One region of the Nordella sp. HKS 07 genome, then DNA from elsewhere that is predicted to be linked to it. Evidence: predicted binding sites of a transcription regulator. Region 1 holds the regulator's gene; each other region holds the start of a gene.

Region 1 (3,278 bases):
CGTGACGACGCGCCTCGCCACCGCGCGCGGCCGCATCGCCATGAATGCCGAGACATTGGCGATGATCACCGAAGGCCGCACCAAGAAGGGCGATGTGCTGGCGGCGGCGCGCATCGCCGGCATCATGGCGGCCAAGAAGACCCACGAGCTCATCCCGCTCTGCCATCCGCTGCTGATTTCGGGCGTCACGGTCGATTTCACGCCCGACGCCAAGGCTTCGGCCATCGAGGTCGAGGCCACCGTCAAGGTCGAGGGCAAGACCGGGGTCGAGATGGAGGCGCTCACCGCCGTGTCGGTCGCCTGCCTCACCATCTACGACATGTGCAAATCGGCCGACCGCGCCATGCGCATCGGCGATATCCGCCTCATCGAGAAGTCCGGCGGCAAGTCCGGCCATTTCACCGGAGACTGACAAAATGGCGCTCATGCCGGTCGGCGAGGCCAAGGACCGCATCCTGAAAGGCGCCAGGGCGCTGTCGCGCGAGACTGTCCGGTTGCATGAATGCGCCGGCCGGGTGCTCGCCGCCGATATCAAGGCCAGGCGCGACCAGCCCCCCTTCCCGGCTTCCGCTATGGACGGCTATGCGGTGCGCTTTGCCGATGTCACCGCCGTTCCTGCCCGGCTCGCGGTGATCGGCGCCGCCCCGGCCGGTCACGGCTTCGCGGGCACGGTCAAGTCCGGCCAGGCGGTGCGGATTTTCACTGGGGCGCCGGTGCCCAAGGGCGCCGACACGGTGGTCATCCAGGAGAGTACCGAAGCCGCAAATGACCATGTCGACATCACCGTGGCCGCCAAATTCGAGGGCCAGCATATAAGGCGCAAGGGCCTAGACTTTGCCAGGGGCCAGGACGTGCTCCGCAGAGGGACCCTTCTCGGGGCCCGCGAGATCGGACTGGCCGCAGCAATGAACTGGCCCGAGCTTCCGGTCACGAAGCGGCCGAGGGTCGCAATTTTCACGACCGGCGATGAACTGGTTTCCCCCGGCAACATGCCCAGGGCCGACCAGATCGTTTCCTCGAACAGCTTCGCTCTCGTGGCCTTTGTTCGCCGCTATGGCGGCGATGCGATCGACCTGGGCATCGTCCCGGACAATATCAAAGCCATTTCCAGGGCCGTCCGGAAGGCGGCCGGCGCAGATATCCTTCTGACGACCGGTGGCGCCTCGGTCGGGGATCACGACCTTGTACAGGCTGCCCTCAAGGCAGAGGGAATAGAGCTCGATTTCTGGAAAATCGCGCTCCGGCCCGGGAAACCGCTCATGTTCGCCCGCAAGGGCCGGCAACGGATTCTGGGCCTGCCGGGCAATCCCGTCTCAGCGTTCGTCTGCGCGCGGATTTTCCTCAAACCGCTGCTTCTCACCCTGCTCGGTCTTCCGCCGACCGACGACATCGTCAAGGCCCGGCTTGGATGCGATCTGCCGGCCAATGATCTGAGACAGGATTATCTTCGCGCCCGGGTCGCGCGCCGCAGCGATGGCGCTTACGAAGCCACCCCCCTGGCGGTTCAGGACTCGTCGATGCAGCGCGCCCTCACCGAGGCGCAGGGCCTCATCGTCCGGCCGCCTTTCGCCCCGGCCGCGTCCTCAGGCGACCTTATCGACCTGTTGCCGCTCGATTTTTGAACGACCGACCAGTTTCAGCTTGCCGAACCAAACGGGAACGCTTATTCTCGTTTTGTATTTGTTCCGATTCTTGCTGATCGACTTCCCCGGAACGTTCTTTGAACAGGTCACGCCATGCTGACACGCAAACAACTGGAACTTCTCCTTTTCATCAACGAGCGGCTTAAGGAAGACGGCGTGTCCCCCTCTTTCGAGGAGATGAAGGAAGCGCTGAACCTGCAGTCCAAATCCGGCATCCACCGGCTGATCCTCGCGCTCGAGGAGCGCGGCTTTCTCCGCCGCATGCCCAACCGGGCGCGGGCGCTCGAAGTCATGAAACTGCCGGACGCCCACAGCCCCAGCCTCTTGACAGCCAAACGGCCGGGCTTCAGTCCCAATGTCATCGAAGGCAATCTCGGCAAGGTGAAGCCGATCCCGCATGCCGGCAGTGGCGCGCCGCGGGCGGCCATTGTGCCGGTGATGGGCCGGATCGCCGCCGGCGTCCCCATCTCGGCCATCCAGGATCACTCGCACAATATCACCGTGCCTCCCGAAATGCTGGGCTCGGGCGAGCACTTCGCGCTCGAGGTCAAGGGCGACTCGATGATCAATGCCGGCATCTTCGACGGTGACACGGTGCTCATCCGCAAGGGCGACAGCGCCACCAATGGCGACATCGTCGTGGCGCTCGTCGACAATGAGGAAGCGACGCTGAAGCGGATCCGCAAGAAGGGCGATTCGATTGCGCTCGAAGCCGCCAATCCGGCTTACGAGACGCGTATCTTCGGCCCCGATCGCGTGAATGTGCAGGGCCGCCTCGTCGGACTCATCCGCAAATATTGATCTCTGTCCATTCTGGGCGGACGTGACAAGCCGGGCGCAATCCGCCCGGCTCTTTTTTGTCCAACGGCATGGGCATGCGCCGAGACCGCTTGAATCCGATTATTACTTAGAGGAATGTTTATTCCCGGTCACCGAGAAGCGGAGACGTGCATGAAGATGGCCTTCACGCTTGATGACCTGCCCCTCTGGCCTATGTCCTATCCCCCGCCGGGCTATTCTGCCGCCGGAATAGTCGAGGACATCAAGGCGGCGCTCGACCGTCACAAGATCAAAGGCGTATATGCCTTCGCCAACTCATGGTCCCTCATCAAGCACCCGGAATTCAGCGCGATTATGGATGGCTGGGTTGCCGACGGCCATCACGTCGCGAACCATACGCACAGTCACATCGAACTGAACGACGTCTCCGCTGAAACCTATATGGAGGACATCGATTTGGGAGAACGCTGCCTGATGCCATGGCTGGCAACGGCGCCGAAACGCTATTTCCGGCACCCACTATGTTACTGGGGTGACACAGAGGAAAAGCGCGATACGCTGCGCAACTTTCTCGCCGCGCAGAACTACGAGACGGCAGAGGTCACGAGCTGGCTTTACGAGTGGCGCTGGAACCGGGCCTATCTCAACTGCCGCGAGCAGGGCTATCATGAGGGAACGGCTCTTGTCCGGCGGACATTTCTGGAGTTTTCGCTGGCGCAGCTGCGCTATGACAATCTGAGCGCGCGCCGGTGGTTTGGACGGGAAATCACAGGCATCACGCTCGGACACACCTTGCCGTTTTTCGCCGATATCGCCGATGAGCTGTTCGGTCAGTTGATCAACGAGGGCGTGGAG
Region 2 (3,278 bases), 2.4 Mb from region 1:
GTCGGGATCGGGACAGGCGGCAACAGTCTGGGCGCGGCCTGATATTTCCGCCGCCACGGCCTTGAGCGAGGCTGCCTTCACCGTCTTGCCGGTGGCTCCATCAGCCCCGTCGGGAATGAAGTGGAACCCCTTGATGCGTCCCACATACTCGCCTTCCACATGCAGGGCGCCATCTTCCTCAACCGTCGACATCAATTCTTCCTTTTGGGCCAGTCGCCGCATGAGCACGCTCGTGCGGCGGTCGATAAAACGCTGTGTGAGCCTTACATGCAAGGCATCTGATAGTTTGTCCTCAATTTCGCGGGTGCGCGACTGCCAGAAAAGCGGCGCCTCCAGCCAGTCGCCACGGTTTGCCACAAAAGTCCAGGTCCGCACATGGGCAATGCGGTTGGACAAGGTATCGATGTCGCCGTCGGAGCGGTCGCAATGGCTGAGCTGGCGGGCGAACCAGTCTTCCGGGATACGACCCTTGTCCCGGGACAGGAATTCGAAGATGCGGCCGACAAGCCCGGAATGCTCGCTCGCGCTGATATTGCGGTAGTCGGGGATCTGGCAGACATCCCATAAAAGTGCCACCTGGACCGGGCTGGCGGCAAGACCTGCGATCTCGTTGTCGCGCGCCAATGCCTCGAGCGCCAGGATGTCGGGCCCGGCTTGCGCCCGCGTCAGGCCCTCGAGGCGTGGAAAATGACCGAGGCTTCGCTTCAAGGCGTCGATCGAGCGGAAGTCGAGATCGCGGTTGCGCCACTGGAGCACCGGCACATTGTCGAACTTGTGGTTCTCGAGGCGTTCCACCGTATCGGCATCGAAGGGGTCGGCCTCGGCGGTGGTGCCGAATGTGCCGTCATTGAGATAGCGCCCGGCGCGTCCGGCGATCTGGCCCAGCTCGGAAGGCGTCAGATTGCGGTAGTGGAAGCCGTCGAATTTGCGCGTCGCGGCGAAGGCGACGTGATCGACATCCATGTTGAGGCCCATGCCGATGGCGTCGGTCGCCACCAGATAGTCGACATCGCCCGATTGGAAGAGAGCCACTTGCGCATTGCGGGTGCGCGGCGAAAGCGCCCCCAGAACGACCGCGGCGCCGCCGCGCTGGCGGCGGATGAGTTCCGCCACCGCATAGACGGTCTCGGCCGAGAAGGCGACGACGGCCGAGCGCCGGGGCAGGCGCGACAGCTTCTTCTGGCCGGCATAGGTCAGCTTGGAGAAGCGCGGCCTGGCAATGAAGGTCGTGCCGGGCACCAGCCTCTCGATGATCGGGCGCATGGTGGCTGCCCCCAGGAGCATTGTCTCCTCGCGGCCGCGCCGGTTGAGCAAACGGTCGGTGAAGATATGGCCGCGCTCGAAATCGGCGCAGAGCTGGATCTCGTCAATGGCGAGGAAATTGACGTCGATATTGGAGGGCATGGCCTCCACCGTTGCCACCCAGAAGCGGGGGGCGGCCGGAATGATCTTCTCCTCGCCGGTGACGAGGGCCACTGCATGATCGCCAACCCGCAAGCGGACCCGGTCATAGATTTCGCGCGCCAGGAGACGCAAAGGCAGCCCGATCATGCCGGACCCATGGGCCAGCATGCGCTCGACGGCGAGATGGGTCTTGCCGGTATTGGTGGGGCCGAGGACGGCCGTGACACTACGGGAGGCGGGCATATTCTTGCCCCTCACTTGATGCCCCGGAGGGGCGGGGTCAAGAGCTTCCGACGGGGCAAAATGACCGCGATCTTAACCTTCGGATTCAAAGGCGAACAAAGCCTGCCCGAATCGCTGACCGGACCACAATTCCGGCTTTGTTCCGTAGGCAAAGCATTCATTTCACTGCGTCAATCTATGGGCGTCTTTCCCGGACAAGGGCCGGATGCCGGGCAGAGTGCCCCGTGGAAAGTTAATTTCGTCCCGTCGCAGGTCCTCATGCTTCACAAACTCTGACCAAATGGGCGGCAACTTTCGGCCTCCCGTTAAGGATCTGTTCCCCTTTCGGAACAGAGCATGTCCGAATCGCTGATCTCACGATTTTCTGTATTTGTTCCAAAGGGTTGCGTCTAGATCTTGTGGCCGGTCGGCATCCTGCCACAAGGCCGAGGAGCCTTGTTAAGACTTCCGAGGGGTGGTTCAGGCCGGAGCATTTACCAATTGTATCAAAATGGGACCGGGCGCTTTTTGGGCGATGTTGCGCCCTGCGGCCATATGCAAGCCAAAGAAAGTGCTGCCAAACTTGACGGACGAGGGGGTTTGCCCTTATACGACCGGCCTCTTTCCGCGATTTGAGTTTGGAGCAGTGAAATGGCTCGTCGTTGCGAGTTAACCGGTAAAGGCGTTCAGGTCGGCAATAAGGTCAGCCACGCCAACAACAAGACCAAGACACGGTTCCTGCCGAACCTGTGCAATGTCAACCTCATCAGCGATGCGATGGGACTGAGCTACAATTTCCGCGTCAGCGCCATCGCGCTGAAGTCGGTCGAGCATGCCGGCGGCCTCGATGCCTTCCTGGCCAAGGCCCGCGGCGAGAATCTCTCGCTGAAAGCCCGCCGCCTGAAGAAGAGCGTCGAGAAGCGCGTGGCCGCCGAAAAGGCCGCCTGATCGTTTCAGCGATCGTCGATTTCGCAGAGCCGCTCCTCAGGGGCGGCTTTTGCATTATTGTCCCTGCTCATGACCAAGGACCATCCGAAACGGCATTCGCCCAAGGCCTCGCGTGACGGCGAGCCGGTCATCCATCCTTCGGCGCAGCTGCGCAATGCCAGACTCGGCCGGTTCACTGCGCTCGCCGAGCGCGTCTCGTTCAAGGATTCCGAGCTCGGCGACTACTCTTATGTCGAGCGCCATGCCGAGATCATCTATGCCTCGATCGGCAAGTTCTGCGCCGTCGCCTCAGACGTGCGCATCAACGCGCTCAACCATCCGATGGAGCGCGTGAGCCAGCACAAGATCACCTACCGGCCAAACGAATATTTCCTCGGCAAGAAGCTCGACGGGCGCTTCCGCGAGGCGCGCATGCTGGAGAAGGTGACGATCGGCCATGACGTGTGGATCGGCCACGGCGCCATCATCCTGCCCGGCGTCGCCGTCGGAAACGGCGCGGTGATCGCGGCGGGCGCCGTCGTCAGCAAGGATGTCCCCGCTTACATTATTGTCGCGGGCGTGCCGGCGAAGGTCCTGCGCCCGCGTTTCCCGGCCGATATCGCCAAGCGCATCGCCGCACTCGCCTGGTGGGACTGGCCGCATGACCGCCTCGCCGATGCGGTCGACGACATGGCGGCGCTCGCGGCGGAAGACTTCGTCGCCAA
Region 3 (3,278 bases), 400 kb from region 1:
CGACAGCGAACCTGAGACGCGCGACAGATTGAGGTAGTCGAGGCCGACATCGACGAGGAAGCGCAGGCGGGCGCGGATTTCCTTCAGGATGCGTGCGGCGATCTCGCGGTCCTTCGGCTTGAGCTTGCCTTCGAGCTTCTCGAACCAGTCATTGGCGCCGTTGATCGACATGTCGGAGACCTGGCCGATATGCAGCTTGTCGATCTTGACGGCCAGCGCCTGCGGTTTCAGGCGATAGCCGCCGCAGGCATCGCACGGATGATCCGACTGGTACCGCGACAGCTCCTCGCGCATCCATTGCGAATCCGTCTCGCGCCAGCGCCGCTCGATATTGCCGATGACGCCCTCGAAGGTCTTCTTGGTCTTGTAGGTGCGAAGCCCGTCGTCATAGACGAAGGTGATCTCGTCCTCGCCGGTGCCGAAGAGAATGGCGTCGCGCGCCTTTTTCGGCAGATCCTTCCAGGCCGCGGTCATCGAGAATTTGTAAAACTTGGCGAGCGCCTCGAGCGTCTGGGTGTAGTAGGGCGAGGTGTTGCCGGTCTTGGCCCAGGGCAGGATCGCCCCGTCGCGCAGGGACAGCGTCGCATCGGGCACGACGAGCTCGGGCTCGAAGCGCAGCTCGGTGCCGAGGCCGTCGCATTTGGGACAGGCGCCGAAAGGATTGTTGAAGGAGAACAGGCGCGGCTCGATCTCCTCGATGGTGAAGCCCGATACGGGACAGGCGAATTTCTCCGAGAAGAGAATGCGCTCATGCGTCTCGTTCTTCGACTTGTTGGCGCTTTCCTCCGAGGTGCGCGACGGCGGCAGCGGCTTATCGGCATATTCGGCGACGGCGAGGCCTTCGGCGAGCTTGAGCGCCGTCTCGAAGCTGTCGGCGAGGCGGTTGCCGAGATCGGGCTTTACCACGATGCGGTCGACGACCACGTCGATATCGTGCTTGAATTTCTTGTCGAGGGCGGGGACAGCCTCGATTTCATGGAACTTGCCGTCGACCTTGACGCGCTGGAAACCCTTTTTCTGGAGCTCGGCCAGCTCCTTCCTGTATTCGCCCTTGCGGCCGCGCACGATCGGCGCCAGCAGATAGAGGCGGGTGCCCTCGGGGAGTTCCATTACCCGGTCGACCATCTGGGTGACCGTCTGGCTCTCGATGGGAAGGCCGGTGGCGGGCGAATAGGCAACGCCGACGCGGGCGAAGAGAAGCCGCATATAGTCGTAGATCTCGGTGACGGTACCCACCGTCGAGCGCGGATTGCGGCTGGTCGTCTTCTGCTCGATGGAGATGGCGGGCGAGAGGCCGTCGATCTGGTCGACATCGGGCTTCTGCATCATCTCGAGGAACTGGCGCGCATAGGCCGAGAGGGACTCGACATAGCGGCGCTGGCCCTCGGCATAGATCGTGTCGAAGGCGAGGGAGGACTTGCCGGATCCCGACAGGCCCGTGAAGACGATGAGCTTGTCGCGCGGCAGCTCGAGCGAGACGTTCTTCAGATTGTGCTCGCGTGCACCCTGTATCGAGAGGACTTTCTTGTGATCGGCCATGGCGGTTGACTAGACCAAATAGAGAACGCGGGCAAGCTCGATGAAGCGCCCGAAAGCGCCATGCTGCCCTCTTGAAGCGCCAGAACATGTCAGCAGCTTGACCGTTGCCCACATGGGTAGAAATACCGCTGTCCACAAGGGCAGAAATAGTGTCCATGGCGCCCACAGGAAAAGCGGATACCGGTTTTCCGTCCGATGACGCGCTGAACTTTAGATTTCGATCACGCCTATCACTTCGGGTCGAGCTGACCTCAGGTGATCGTGATCCAGGAGGAACTACCCAGATGCCATTGAACCAGATCATTCTCTACGCAAAAGACGTGGAACAAACCGTCGCCTTCTATGAAAAATTCTTTGGATTCAGGGCATCCCGCGAAGAGAGCGATCGGATCGTGGAACTCGTTGCGGCTGACGGCGGCGCCCGGCTGATGATCCATCAGGCCGGAAGGGCACAAAAAGCCGGCCAGTCACAGGTGAAACTGGTTTTCGACGTGGAGGATGTCGAAGCCTTTTGCGCGAACTGCAAGAGGCACGGGCTGGTGTTCAGCGCTCTTCATCAAGGCCAGGGTTATGTGTTCGCCAACGCGCGGGATCCGGACAAAAACTCCATCTCGGTCTCCAGCCGCGCCTATCGCAAATCGTGACGAATACGCAGTCCCTTTTGACTTGACATCACGGGGGATCGGACCAAGATATTTCTATCATCGGTCGCGAGATTGATGACAGAGCAAACAGAAAAGGAGGGAGGCATGAATCCACCGGGCTACCTTCTTCGACTGCGACAGGTTCCGCAGTCACGGCTCTGACAGCGCGCTGCAGCACAATCGACGCCGATCAGGCCGCTCATCTGAAAATCCAACACCACATGCGAGGGCGGACCGCCTAAGCTGGGCAAGTCCAGAGCCTCGAAAACATCCGGTATAACTACCGGAATAGACTTCGAAGAATATCGAATGAAATCTCGTAGGATCGAGTGCCCCGTCGGCGCAGATGAGCGCGGCGGGGTTTCGATTCGTGGATAGAGCATCGGCCCGAAAAGTGCGTGCGGTTTTCGGGCAAGCCGATGCGCAAGAACAAAGAAATAGAGCGCCGGACCGATTGGCCAAACTGTGACTGCTCAGGCCTTCAGATACTTCTCCCGCAACGGCGATACCGCATTGGCATGGGCATCGAAGCCTTCGTAGCGCGCGATGATGTGAGCCTCGCGCGCCAGCGCCGGATAGCCCTCGCGCGTCACATGGCCGATCGATGTGCGCTTCATAAAATCATAGACCGACAGCGGCGAGGCGGTCCGGGCCCAGCCGCCGGTCGGCAATACGTGATTGGGGCCGAGCACAAAATTGCCGAGCGTCGAGGGCGTGTATTCGCCGAGCAGGATCTCACCCGCATTCTTGAATGACGGCAGCCAGGCTTTGGGATCGCGGCTCAGAATCTGCAGATGCTCGGGCGCATAGTCATTGACGAAGGCGATGGCGCTTGCGGCATCGGGACAAAGCAGGATGCCGCCCTGCGGACCTTTCAGCACGGTGCCGGCGAAAGCGGCGCGATCGGGGCTCATCTCCTTCAGGAAGTGGGGCAGGGCATCGCGCGCCGCCTCGGCCACCTCCGGGACATGCGTCACCAGCCAGGCGGAGGAATCCGCACCATGCTCGGCCTCGATCAGAAGGTCGAGCGCGGCCAGACGGCCATCCACCGTCTCATCGGCGAAGATGATGCTTTCGCTCGGACCCGCCGGCGTG

The links. Region 1 encodes LexA, which represses DNA repair genes until DNA is damaged. Its sites were predicted from a motif close to TGTTCNNNNTGTGTTCNG; they were not measured.
Region 2: a site for LexA is predicted at 1,775-1,792, ahead of G5V57_RS05085 (helicase-related protein). Genes of this name have one in related genera too.
Region 3: a site for LexA is predicted at 1,550-1,567, ahead of uvrA (excinuclease ABC subunit UvrA). Genes of this name have one in related genera too.

What each region holds. Positions count from the first base shown of each region.
Region 1 covers NZ_CP049258.1:5,819,389-5,822,666, reverse strand. The annotation lists gene moaC (cyclic pyranopterin monophosphate synthase MoaC) at 1-412, shown strand, start outside; gene glp (gephyrin-like molybdotransferase Glp) at 417-1,622, shown strand; gene lexA (transcriptional repressor LexA) at 1,737-2,444, shown strand; gene G5V57_RS27385 (polysaccharide deacetylase family protein) at 2,595-3,278, shown strand, end outside.
Region 2 covers NZ_CP049258.1:1,048,805-1,052,082, reverse strand. The annotation lists gene G5V57_RS05085 (helicase-related protein) at 1-1,647, opposite strand, end outside; gene rpmB (50S ribosomal protein L28) at 2,278-2,574, shown strand; gene G5V57_RS05075 (DapH/DapD/GlmU-related protein) at 2,644-3,278, shown strand, end outside.
Region 3 covers NZ_CP049258.1:6,216,013-6,219,290, reverse strand. The annotation lists gene uvrA (excinuclease ABC subunit UvrA) at 1-1,539, opposite strand, end outside; gene G5V57_RS29350 (VOC family protein) at 1,824-2,183, shown strand; gene hisD (histidinol dehydrogenase) at 2,657-3,278, opposite strand, start outside.